2 regions of the Protofrankia sp. CiP3 genome follow, and region 2 is predicted to be linked to the other one. Evidence: riboswitches for the same ligand, from Rfam matches in the RefSeq annotation. Region 2 holds a riboswitch; the other holds the start of a gene.
The links. Region 2 has a riboswitch for cobalamin ahead of MJ797_RS15355 (CbtB-domain containing protein). Riboswitches for the same ligand answer to the same signal wherever they lie in the genome.

Region 1 (6,589 bases), on a different contig from region 2:
CACCCGGTTGAACACCACCCCGCCCAGGCGCACCCGGTCGTCCCAGGTGGCGAAGCCGTGCACGGTGGCGGCCACCGAGCGGCCCACGGCGGACGCGTCGAGCACCAGCACGACCGGGGCGTCGAGAAGGCGGGCCACATGGGCGGCCGAGGCGAAGTCGGCGGGCTGGCCGGGTTCGGGCAGTGACACCCCGTCGAACAGGCCCATCACGCCCTCGACTACGGCGATGTCGGCGCCGTGGGCGCCGTGGGCGAACAGCGGCGCGATCCGGTGCTCCCCGCAGAGGACAGCGTCGAGGTTGCGGCCGGGGCGCCCGCTGGCGACGGCGTGGTAGGTCGGGTCGATGTAGTCCGGCCCGACCTTGTGCGGGGAGACCCGCAGGCCGCGGGCGGTGAACGCGGCCATCAGCCCGGTCGCCACGGTGGTCTTGCCGGCACCGCTCGCCGGGGCGGCGATCACCAGCCGTGGGATCACCAGTTGTGGGATCACCGGCTGGGGCGGGCGCAGGCCCGGGGCGGTCACCATTCGATCCCCCGCTGGCCTTTTTGCCCGGCGTCCATCGGATGCTTCACCTTGGTCATCTCGGTGACCAGGTCGGCGGCGTCGACCAGCGCGGGCGGCGCGGCGCGGCCGGTCACCACGACATGCTGGCGTCCCGGGCGGGTACGCAGCACCTCGACGACTTCGTCGGTGTCGATCCATCCCCATGTCAGCGGGTAGGTCAGCTCGTCGAGGACGTAGAGCTGGTAGGTCTGCGCGGCGATGTCCCGGCGGATCTGCGCCCAGCCCTCGCGGGCGGCCTCGGCTGGTTCTGCCGTGGGGTCGATCCGGCGTTGTACCCAGCTCCACCCCTCGCCCATCTTGTGCCAGGTGACGGCGCCGCCCTCGCCGGTCGCGGCCAGGGCGCGCAGCGCCCGTTCCTCTCCGATTCGCCATTTCGCGGACTTGACGAACTGGAACACCCCGACATCCCAGCCCTGCGCCCAGCCCCGCAGCGCGAGCCCGAACGCCGCGGTCGACTTTCCCTTGCCATTGCCGGTATGGATGATCAGTAGTGCCCGGTCCCGGCGCGTTCGGGTGGTCAGGCCGTCGTCGGGCACGACGGTGGGCTGTCCCTGTGGCATGTCTAGGCGGCCTTCCGCGGATCGGCTCTACGCGGGCCAGCCGCACCCCTGGCCGCGCGGTTGGCCCTCTGGTAAGCCGTGGCTGACAGGGCGTCGATCGGGATGGCCGTACCGCCCAGCGCGGTCGCGAGGCGTCCAGCCAGGCCCAGGCGGACATGGCCGCTCTCGCAGTCGACGACGACGCTCGCCACGCCGGTGCGGGCCAGCGTTCGCGCGGCCGCGATCGGATCCGGGCCCGCGGTGGCACGGCCGTCGGTGACGACGATCAACAACGGCCGCCGGTGCGGGTCACGGCGGCGTTCGGTAGCGAGCAGGTCGCCCGCACGGGTAAGCCCGGCTGTGAGCGGGGTACGACCGCCGGTCGGCAGGGACGCGAGCCGTGCCGCGCCGACTTCCACGCTGGACGTCGGGGGCAGGACGAGGTCGGCGCGGGAACCCCTGAATATGATCATTCCGACCCGGTCGCGACGCTGATAGGCGTCCAGCAACAGGGACAGCACGGCGCCGGTGACCGTACGCATCCGGGCACGGGCGGCCATCGAACCGCTGGCGTCCACCACGAACAGGACGAGATTGCCCTCGCGTCCCTGGCGGACCGCCCCGCGCCGGTCAGCGGGACACAGCATGAGCCCTGGGCCGGTACGTCCACGGGCGTGCTGCCAGGGCGCGGCCGCTCGCAGGGTTGCCGGCAGGTGCAGGCCGGGCGCGTCCGGGGAGGTGGTGACGACCGCTCCGTGCGGGGTACGGGCGCGTGCGCGCCGACCGGCCGCGCCCGCAAGCGTCCCGGTGCCGGGGACCTCCAGGCGGCGCGGGCGAAACGACGGGCCAGGACTGCCGGCGCGACGTTGCGCCCGCGCCGCGCCACCGCCGGGTCCGGGCCCGCTGGGGCCGCCATCCCCACCGTCGGCGCCGCTGCCTTCCGCGGGACGCGGGGATGGGACGACGTCCGCTCCGGTCGCCCGTTCCGCTGTCGTTCCCGGCCCGCTCGGTGCCGGCCCCCCGCCGCTGCCTCCTCCGTGACCGCCGTCTCCCCCGCCTCCAGTGGGCGGGGCCGGGTCTGGATCTGTGCCTGTGCCTGTGCCTGTGCCTGGGTCGGCAGGCGGCGCTCCGGCGTGCGCCCGCGCATCGTCCTTGGCCCGCGCCTTGTCCTCGCAGGCCTCGTCCAACGCCTGGACGAGGGTTTCCTCATCCAGGCCGGGCGCGTCGAACGGGCCGCGGCGGCACCGGTGCGGCAGCGCCAGGAGGGCGGCGCGGCGGACGTCGTCGGTGTCGACGGTCACCCGGCCCTCCCACGCGGCCAGCGCCATCGCGGTGCGGGCCACGACCACGTCCGCGCGCATGCCGTCCACGTCGAACGCGGCGCAGACCGCGGTGACCTGACGCAGGACGGGATCGGGCAGCCCGACACCAGGCAGCCGTCCACGAGCGGTGAGGATTTTTGCCGCGAGTGTGGCCTCCGTATCGGTCCACCTGGCGGCGAAAGCGGCCGGGTCGGCGTCGTAGGCCAGCCGGCGGCGCACCACCTCGGCCCGCACCTGTGGCTGGCGGCTGGCGGCTACCTCGACGGTCAGCCCGAAGCGGTCCAGCAGTTGTGGGCGCAGCTCCCCCTCTTCGGGGTTCATCGTCCCGACCAGCAGAAAGCGGGCGGCGTGGCGGACGGACACCCCGTCGCGTTCGACGTGGGCGACGCCGAGCGCGGCCGCGTCCAACAGGAGGTCGACGAGATGGTCGTGCAGGAGGTTGACCTCGTCGACGTAGAGCACGCCCCGATGGGCGGCGGCGAGCAGCCCGGGGCGCAGCGCGGTGACGCCTTCGGCGAGCGCCCGGTCGAGGTCGATCGCCCCGGTGACCCTGTCTTCGGAGGCACCGACCGGCAGCTCGACCAGACGTGCCGCACGGGTGGCCGGCCGGGCCTCAGGTGGATGCGGCCCGTCGGGGCAGTCGGGCTCGGGCGCGCCCGGGTCGCAGGAGAACCGGCAGCCGGTCACCACGTTCACGGGCGGGAGCAGCACGGCAAGACCCCGCACCGCTGTGGACTTGGCAGTGCCCTTCTCTCCGCGGACGAGCACTCCGCCGATCGCTGGTGACACCGCGTTGAGCAGGAGCGCGAGCCGCAGGTCGTCCATGCCCACAACCGCGGACAGTGGGTAGGCCGTCATAGTGCCCTGCGCCGCTGTGCGCCGGATCGTACGTCGATCACCGGGTCATGAGCGTGCGTGGGCATACCGCGCTCCCCCCTCGGGTTTCCTCGCCCTCGGTAACGGTGCGGACGGCCGGAGTATCCTGACTTCCGGATCAGCGCTTCCTCTCGGCCTTCCAACCGCTGTCGCGGCCGTGACGTACGGTGAGAGGTTGCTCCCCGGTGACAGTGGCGGGACCGCGCCGGACTCCCACCGGCTTCCTCCACTGCCGTCGCGCTCCCCAGCATGACACACCGACCCACCCGCGGGCCCGCCTTCGCTCGAGCCCGGCCTGTGCACCCGACGCGTCCGGCGGCAATCCGCGGCTGAAGAGACCGGTGGTCATACCGGCCAGTCGATATTTCCGCTTTCGGATCGTGACGGCGACCCACCGTGGCCCGCGTTCGGCGTAGGCAAGTTACTGCCCCCGTGGGGACGCCTCGCACAGCTGGCGACATACGGTCGATTGCGACCGAAGGAATGACCCGTTGACATGCTGCGGACGAGCCGCGGCGGTCCGGCGCTCCCACCCGCAGCCGGTCGTGCGTCGCAATCAGGACGGAAGGATGATTTATGACCGCTGATAGCAAGCTGACCGCGCTCTCAAAGTATGAGATTTTCAAACGTACGCTCCATAAGGACGGAATTTTCTTTGTCCTGATCGCCGGCGCAAGATACGCGCGGGGTTTTTTGTTCGACAAACGGCACGGTACCCGAACGTCGATGCGCGTCGCTCTAGCGGATGATCTGACGATCGCAGGTGACAGAGAAACTGGTCACGATCTTGTACCAATGCCGGTCGGACCCTTTTGCGCTACCTTCAGAAAGCTTCGAATTCCAGCCGACGGCACGTTCGTTGACTTCGGTGCGGGAAATGCACGCACACTTCTCCTGGCCGCCGAATTCGGCTTCGGAAAAGTTATCGGTGTTGAATTTGCAAAAGAGTTCTGCGAACTCGGAAAAGGAAATATAGAGGCCTATCGGAAGCGTCGAGGAGGCAGCGTCGAGGCGCATATGGTGTGTATCGATGCCGCACGGTATAAAATTCAGCCGGATAATCGAGTATTCTTTTTCTTCAATCCTTTTGACGCGGATATTCTCAAGCAGGTAGTTGCCAACATCGAACATTCTGTCGCGGCCCACCCGCGGACCGCCTGGATTATTTACAGCAAACCTCGCCATGAGGAGGTTCTGGATTCTCTGTCCAGCCCGTGGGAAAAATCCAACGAGTTATCATATCGAGGTTTCGGGCGGGTACTGGCCTATCGGTTTATGCCATGAGCAAGAGTGGCACAGATTGTCATGTCAATCTCTGTCGGTAAGCAATTTTTCGTCACGTTCGCTAGGAGGAATTAACAGAGATGCCAGAATCGGCTCGGCCTGACAGTTCACCCACCGTCAGCGTGGTCATTCCGACCCTCAATGAGGCGGAAAATTTGCCGTACGTCTTCCCACGCCTGCCCGATGATGCCGAGATTGTCGTCGTCGATGGCCGTTCCAGTGACGGAACTGTTGACGTCGCTCGCTCCTTGCGGCCCGACGCCGTCATCGTGCATCAGACCCGCAGTGGCAAGGGAAACGCCGTGGCGTGTGGCTGTGCGGCGGCGACGGGCGATATTATCGTGATGCTTGACGCAGATGGGTCGGCCGACCCAGCCGAGATCCCCCAATTTATGCGGGCGCTCACTGCTGGTGCCGATTTTGCTAGAGGATCACGTTTTCTTCCCCTCGCCGGAAGCAACGACATCACGCCGCTGCGTCGGATGGGAAACCGATGCCTCAATGCGTTGGCTAATGCTTTGGTCCACGCTCGCTTCACCGATCTATGTTATGGCTACAACGCGTTCTGGCGGCGGTGCATACCAGTATTTGATCTTGATCCTGATGGTTGCGATCAAAAGCTCTGCTGGGGAGATGGCTTCGAGGTGGAGACGTTGATTAACATCCGGACCGCCCGAGCCGGCCTTCGTGTTGTCGAGGTGCCTAGTTTCGAGTACCGGCGGCTGCATGGCACAAGCAAACTCAATCCGATTTCCGATGGCCTTCGCGTTTTGTTTGTGATCGTAAAAGAATGGGGGCGATCTGGCAGTTGGCGACCACGATCAGAAATGCTACCAGCCGTAGCACTATGGATTGGCCCAGAGCAGTCTACCAGAGTGGACGGATCAACTTTTGAGGCGAGCCGTAAAGGGCATCATCACACTACCCGGCGTGGTGTATCACGATACCGCCGGGTCTGCGCTGACCGTGCTTGGAAGATCCGCTCGGCGGGACAATGTGAGGTCATCGGACAGCTTCCGCAGTGAGCACAGTGCTGCGGAATCAGTGTGATTTACCGGCCCTTCAACTCGAATTTGGTGAAAGGAAGGGGATTCGTGAACGATCTCCAGTCGGAGCTGCTCACCGCTGTCCCTGCTCACGCTATATGGCACCGACAGCCGACACCCACCGTCTCGGTTGTCATCTGTATCTTCACCGAGCGGCGTTGGGACGATATCGTCGCCGCGGTTGACAGCGTCCAGAACCAATGCCGCCAGCCGGCGGAGCTCATTATTGTCGTTGACCACAACGATGAGCTGCTCCAGCGCGCACGGAATTTCTTCGGGCATGTGATAGTAGTGGCCAGCAGTGGCGCGCGGGGGCTCAGCGGCGCACGAAATACAGGCGTTCAAATGGCTTCCGGTGATGTCGTGGTATTTCTCGATGACGACGCTCGGGCACGTCAGGAGTGGCTTGAACGCCTGCTTGCCCCGTACTCGGACCAGGCGGTGCAGGGTGTCGGTGGTCTCGTTGTCGCTGACTGGCCGACTGACCGCCCTGGCTGGTTCCCACCCGAGTTCGACTGGGTGGTGGGCTGCAGCTATGCGGGGATGCCGACAGCTCGCGAGCAGGTACGTAATCCGATCGGCGCGGCTATGTCGGTGCGAAAGTCCGCGTTCACTCGGGCTGGTGGCTTTACCGAGGGTGTCGGTCGGGTCCGTGCCGACACGTCCGGCTGCGACGAGACCGAATTTTTTATCCGACTTCGCCGAGTATTGCCAGAGGCAAAGATCATATATGAACCGAGTGCGGTCGTCGAACACCGTGTCACCACGGAACGGATATCGTTCGCGTATTTTCGCCGCCGCTGCTATGCGGAAGGGACGTCCACGGCGCTTGTCGCCCACCTGGTCGGCACTCAGGTGGCTCTGGCGGCCGAACGCCGGTATGTGCGAGATACCCTGCCCCGCGCGGTTGCCGGCAATCTGCGCAGCATCGACCGGTGGCCGCGCGCTGGTGCGCTGA
Region 2 (6,589 bases):
ACGCCGGGCGCGGCGCCGTCCAGTTGGTCGTCCGCGGGGTGCCACCGATGGCGGTCGCCGCGGTCCTGTTCGACCTGCGCATCACCAGCGACCCAACCATCTGGGGGCTGTTCGCGTTATCCATCATGCTGGGCTTCCTGGTCAGCTTCGGGCTGCGTTATCTGATCGCTCTCGCTTCGTTCTGGCTGCTCGATCAACGAGGCCTGGAAAACGCCTACACCCTGTGCGCGATATTCTTCTCCGGTGTCTCCGTCCCTCTTGCCATCATGCCCGCCGCGCTGCGGGCCACGGCCCAGGCCCTGCCGTTCGCCGCCATGATGCAAATACCAGCGGACATCTTCCTGCGTAAGCGTACGGACACGTCACTGTTCACGGGGCTCGCCTTCCAGGCCGCGTGGGCCGCCGCGCTGTTCGGGATCGGTGGCCTTCTCACCGCTCAGGCCACCCGGAAGCTGGTGATCCAGGGTGGGTGAGAACGCCGGCCCGGCGCCCCGGCTGGAACCGGCAGGAGATGCTGCGGCCGGAAACCGTGGCCGCTTTCTCCTGGTACGCCAGTATCTTCTGTTCGCCGGGATGTGGACGCGGGCATCCTGGCAGTACCGCAGATCGGTGATGCTGCTGACGATGGGACAGTTTCTCGCGACCGGCCTTGACATCGCGGTGATCAAAGTGCTGTTCACAAACGTGCCGCGGCTCGCCGGCTTCAGCCTCGCCGAGGTGGCCTTTCTCTACGGAACATCCGCCACCTCGTTCGCCGTGTCCAACCTGCTCTTCGGCTCGATGGAGCGCATCGGCGAACGCATCCGCGACGGCAGCCTCGATGTGATGCTGGTCCGGCCGGTCGGGCTGCTTGTCCAGGTCGCCACGGACGGCTTCTCGCCACGTCGGCTCGGTGGCCTCGCTCAGGGGCTTGGGGTACTCGGGCTTGCGATCGCCGGGTTGGACGTTCCGTGGAACACGGGTCGGGTGCTGCTCGTACCCGTGCTGCTGACAGCCGGTGTCGCCCTGTTCAGCGCGATCTGGATCATCGGCGCGGCCGTCCAGTTCCTCGTCCAGCAGACAGCGGAGGCGATGAACTCGGTCACCTACGGCGGCAACTTCCTGACGCAGTACCCGATGTCGCTGTATGGACGGCACGGCATGTGGACGCTGACCTTCATCGTGCCGCTGGCCTTCCTCAATTGGCAGCCCGCGCTGTATGTACTCGCGAAGCCCGACCCACTCGGCCTGCCGATCATGGCCCGCTTCGCCTCACCACTGGTCGCCGCCACCGGGCTCGCGCTCGCCGCGGTCGCATGGCGTACCGGCCTGCGGCACTACCGGTCGACCGGAAGCTGATCATCAAACGTATGCCGGTGACACATCCATAACATAACCGCGATATCTTGATCATTGGCGCGGCGGCACGGCGGGCCGGCTATGCCGTGGTAGGTGTTACCGCGGCACTCGCCTCCCGCTCATCCAGTGCGCCTGTCGCGGTCATTTCCTCGGTTATTGGCAGGCAGGCATGCCGCAGGTTCCAGGCATCACCCGCACGCCCGTGCAGGAACGTCGTGGACAGCGGCGGGACGTCGATACGCCAGAACACCTCCGCTGGCGACCGCAGCACCGCGACCAACGCGGCGCGGATCACGGCCGGATGCGTCACCGCGATGGTGTGCCCCGATACCCGCGCGCCGCGCGCCAGCCACCGCCCGACACGGCCGATGAGCTCGGCCACGGACTCACCACCGTGCGGTGCCTGGGCCGGGTCACCGACCCAGGCCTCAAGATCGGCTGCTGGGATCTCCGCGAGCGCGCGCCCCCGCCAGTCCCCCATGTCCAGGTCACGCAGTGCCGGATCAGCTGTGGCGCAGGCCAGGCCGAGCGCGTCCGCTGTCTGACGGGTACGCAGCGACGTGTCACACAACACGAGGTCAGCACGGCGGACTCCGGCGACCGCGAAGCGGCGCAGCTCCCCGGCATCGACTCCTTCATCACTCGGGAACCGCGCGGCCCGCGTCGCGGCGGTCGGCGCGTGACTGATCAGCGTGAGGCGCGGCAGGCCCGCGCCAGGACCGGTCATGCCTCGGTGGCGACCAGGGATCCGGCCCCGGGCGCGCCGCGGCCCCCCGGCGAGCCAGCCGCTGCCGAAGCCCGCAGCGCGCGATCGGTCAGCGCCCCGAACAACAGGCCGATCGTGGCCCAGAGCGTCACGTTGATCGCTAATGAGGCGACGCGGAACCGCCACAGCACATCAGCGGGGAAAGCGTCCGGGGTCTCGTGCACCTGCGGCAGGAGGTAATAGGCCAGCCCGACTATCACCAGCCCACTGGCCAGGGCCAGCAATGCCGCGTCCCAGGCACCGAACCTCGCCGTGAGCCGCCAAGCCGTCACGCAACCGCCGATGACCACGGACAATGCAATCAACATCATCGTGAAATACAGGCTGGTGCGTTCACCGATGGTGTCGGGATTACCGATGGACGGCGGGTTGGCCGGATATTTCAGGTCAGGCACAAGGTACATTCCCACGAATCCCGCGAGTGCCACGAACGCCGCCGTCCCGCGCGCCCCCAGCGCGCCGAGGCGGCCCTGTGCGCAGGCATAGGCAAGTGAGAAGAGACCGCCGAGCGCGACACCGAACGCCAACAGGCCCGTCAGCAAGCCGATGGTGTTCTGCAGCGCCCGGGGAACGAGTTCTGTTCCGTGTACACCCTCGGCGGCTTCCCGCGCCGACTCGAAGGCGATCGCGTGCCCGACCTCGCTCTCCCCAAGGACCTTGGCGACGGCGAAGGAAAACACGGCGGCCACCACGCCCACCAACATCCCACGAATCAACAGTGCGCGAACCATCTCGGCGCCCGCTCAGTGGCAGGGGAAGCCGAGCAGATGACGGGCGTCGTGCACGAACTCGTGGACATAGCTGCCGCCCACAAGCGATACCGCGCCCTGCTCGGCGCCGACAAAGTACAGCAGGAGCAGCGCCAGGACCGAGCCGAAGATCGCAAATGGGGCCAGCTCACGCAACGGGATCGTCGGCAGGGCCGCGGGCGCGGCCGGAACGTCAGCGGCAGGATACGCCAGTGCAGATGCCATTGCGAGACCTCCACAGGAATCACGCGTTCCACTCGGCAGGATACGTCCGGCGATGGGTCTGACTCCCGACGTCGCTCCTTGCGGGCGGGCCGGTCACAGTGGCGCGACCGTGCCGGATTCACACCGACTTCCACCACTCGGACATCAAAGAGATAATCAGCAGCCAACCCTCACGTCAAGTCTCATCAATCACCCAACCATCCGGGGCTCCGGGGGTCCGGACGGCTGGGGGGCCGGACGGACCGACGCCAGCCCGAGCCATTCATGATCATATATGTGGGCGGGCTCGCGGCACCCACAACCACCATCACCGGTAGACGGATGCCGCGACCCGGGCATGCGGATCAAGATCCCGGAACGGGACGACCCGCCGGCCCAGTGGCGCGATCGCCAGCGGGACCATCTTGAACGACGCCACACCGAACGGGATGCCGATAACTGTCACACACAGCACCAGGCCGAAGATCAAATGACCGATCGCGAGCCACCACCCAGCGATCAAGAACCACAGCAGGTTGACCAGGAAAAGCATGACCGGAGCGTCCCCGGGCTGGTCGACCACGACCCGGCCGAAGGGCCAGACGACGTAACCCGCCAGCCTGAAAGCCGCGATCCCGAACGGGATCGTCACAATCAGCAGGCAACACACAATACCGGCGACAAGATAACAAACAGCCAGCTCAAACCCGGCGAACAACAGCCAGAAAACGTTTCCCACCATCCGCATAACGCTTTCCTACCCGGTCGGAGGGCTACGATCCGGCCCAGGCCCGGCCCGAAGCCCGGATCCAGCGGGGCGAAGATCGTGCCTATACCACACGCGTCGCGGCCGCCACCTTCTTGACGGTGGCCCTGACTATGCCCTTGGCCGCCGGCACACCCTGGCACTCTGCTACCTCCGGATATTCATAAGTTCACCCGGCTCAGGACTTTCGCCCCATTTTCCCATAATTATCATGAGCTGTAGCATGCCGGGGAGGCGGAAGTTCAGAGCGTCCGGAACGTCCGGACGTTACGTTAACCCGCACCGACGTATGTGGCACGAATCGACCGCGCGCCGGATCCCATCCCGCTTCGGAGACCTCCACGACGGCGCTCGACGCATCCTGACACCGCCCGGACGGCAGAAGGAGCAACATGGTGAACGACAGGAACGCAACGGACCAGGCAGCGGACCAGCCGTTGCATGTGCAGGGCCGGGACGCGGTCATCGCTGGTTCCACTGGCATACGGTGGCGCGGCGGCGAGCCACCCGACTACCATCTGTCAAAAGTGACAATGCCTCAGGAACGCACCCACGAGCACGCCAAGGGGTCCTTGGCCGACATCGTCGAACGCGTGGTCCAGGTCTTCGAGATGGAGGTCTCCCACAAGAAAGACCCGGCCCAGTGGGTCAGCATGGTCACCGACCAGTTCCGTACCCGCGTCAACGGAGGCCCCTGGGCAAACAGCCAGGACCTCGTTGAAAGAGGCAGTTACAACATCCTCATAGGTGAGAACCCCTACTACTCGGCGAGCGACGAGACCTTCGAATCCTCCCATCAGGTCTTCCTCAAGGCCCTTCCCGGCGGCTTCTTCTGGGAGATCCTGGAAGTCTACTCACCGCCGCCTGTAATCACTTTCAAGTGGCGCCACTGGGGTACCTTCAGCGGACCCTACAAAGGGTTCGAGCCGACCGGTGAACGCGTCGAGATGTTCGGTGTCAGCGTGGCCCGCGTCGCCGACGACCTCAGGCTGCTCGAGGTCGAGCACTTTTACGACAACACCGAATTTCTTGGCCGGCTGAGCGGCAACCACCCGGTGTCATAGGCTGCCGGGCGCACGGCAATGTTCTCTCCCGTGCGCCCAGCGCCCCGTTCCCACCACAATGATGGCGATCACAATGACGGCGATGGCGATCCCCGTCGGGAACCCAGCGGAGAACGGTGATTCAGACCGTAACGGGAATACAGGACCAGCCACGTTGCACAAACGTGGGGCGCCGAACAGGGGTACCAGCCAGGGAAAGCGTCGGGTAGCGCTCCAGCAGGCTGCGCAGGGCTGTCTCGAGCTCCACCCTGGCCAGCGGCGCCCCCACGCAGAAGTGGACGCCGCCGCCGAAAGCGACGTGCGGATTCGGTTCCCGGCCGACATCGAACTCGTCAGCCCGTTCGAAGACCTCGGGGTCGCGGTTGGCCGAACCGAGCAGCGCCGCGATCCGTTCCCCCGCCCGCACGACGACCCCACCGATCTCCACGTCGGCCATGGCGGTCCGTTCGAAAAGGTGCAACGGCGAGTCAAAACGCAGGAACTCCTCGGCCGCGGTGGCGGCCAGTTCCGCCGGCTGGCGGGCGAGGCGCCGCTGTTGCTCGGGGTGGCTCAGCAACGCCACCATGCCGTTGCCGAGGCAGTTGACACTGGCCTCGTGCCCGGCATTGAGCAACACCACAACGGTGGCGACCAGCTCGTCCTCAGCCAGCCGGTCGCCCTCCTGCTCCGCCTGGACGAGATGGGTGATCAGATCATCATCCGGACGGCGGAGACGCTCGGCGGCCAGGGCGTGTACGTAGGCACTGAACTCGGCGGCCGCCACCCGTGCCGCAGCCTCCTGCGCGGGACTGCGCTCGTATTCGTTCATCTTCACCAGATCGGCCGACCACGGGCGTAGCAGGTGCCGGTCGCTGTCGGGAATACCGAGCAGCTCCGCGATGACCATCACCGGGAGCGGCTCAGCGTACTCGGCGATCAGGTCGAACGGTTGCCCGTCTCGCGCCCGCGCCTCGATTCCGTCGAGCAGGACCTGGCACAGCTCGCGGATGTGCGGCCGCAGCCGTTCGATGTTGCCACGGGCGAACGCCTTGCCGAGCAGTCCGCGCAATCGGGTGTGCTTCGGTGGCTCACAGCCCAGGATGGAGTCCCGCTCCAGCTTGTTGAAACCGGCCCACAGCTCCTCAGGCAGGCGTGGCTGGTAGATCCGGCCCAGCCCACGGTGGCGCACCACCGCGTCGGCATCACGGTAGCGGGCCGCCAGCCACATCCCGAGGTCGTCGTTCCACACCGGCCGGCCGGCGGCCCGAAGCTCGGCGAAGACCGGATACGGGTCATGGACAAGATCATGGCTACGTGGGTCGAAGCGGCCTGCGTGAGCATTGACCCGATGGGACGGGACCACCGCGCGCTCCTTCCGGGACGGCTACCCCCACCCCACCATGGAACCAGCGCGGATCGGCACACGGCGGGCAGACCCGGCCCTATCCCCCGCCACAGCCTGCGTTGTTGATCACGTCAGCCATGCAGGCTAACGCAGCGTGCCCAACCAGTTGGCGAGCAGCTGCCGACCGGGGTCTCCGGACTTCTCCGGATGGAACTGGGTGGCGCACAGCGGCCCCCGCTCCACCGCTGCGGCAAAAGGCTCACCATGCTCGGCCACGGTGTCCTCGGGCGTCGGCTTGGCCGCGTACGAGTGGACGAAGTAGAACCGGACGGCTTCGGGCAGCCCGTCGAACAGCACCGTGCCGGCCGGCGGGGCCAC

Region 1: it holds a riboswitch for cobalamin, as region 2 does, so the genes downstream of both, MJ797_RS13355 (VWA domain-containing protein) here and MJ797_RS15355 (CbtB-domain containing protein) in region 2, are expected to answer to the same signal.

The regions. Positions count from the first base shown of each region.
Region 1 is NZ_CAKJTM010000032.1:23,109-29,697, forward strand. It holds gene MJ797_RS13345 (cobyrinate a,c-diamide synthase) at 1-486, opposite strand, end outside; gene cobO (cob(I)yrinic acid a,c-diamide adenosyltransferase) at 519-1,124, opposite strand; gene MJ797_RS13355 (VWA domain-containing protein) at 1,127-3,283, opposite strand; cobalamin riboswitch at 3,401-3,528, opposite strand; gene MJ797_RS13360 (class I SAM-dependent methyltransferase) at 3,878-4,585, shown strand; gene MJ797_RS13365 (glycosyltransferase family 2 protein) at 4,666-5,610, shown strand; gene MJ797_RS13370 (glycosyltransferase family 2 protein) at 5,680-6,589, shown strand, end outside.
Region 2 is NZ_CAKJTM010000042.1:20,182-26,770, forward strand. It holds gene MJ797_RS15335 (ABC-2 family transporter protein) at 1-473, shown strand, start outside; gene MJ797_RS15340 (ABC transporter permease) at 466-1,338, shown strand; gene MJ797_RS15345 (histidine phosphatase family protein) at 1,418-2,065, opposite strand; gene MJ797_RS15350 (CbtA family protein) at 2,062-2,835, opposite strand; gene MJ797_RS15355 (CbtB-domain containing protein) at 2,848-3,078, opposite strand; cobalamin riboswitch at 3,112-3,254, opposite strand; gene MJ797_RS15360 (YccF domain-containing protein) at 3,386-3,799, opposite strand; gene MJ797_RS15365 (SnoaL-like polyketide cyclase) at 4,216-4,887, shown strand; gene MJ797_RS15370 (cytochrome P450) at 5,009-6,229, opposite strand; gene hisH (imidazole glycerol phosphate synthase subunit HisH) at 6,356-6,589, opposite strand, start outside.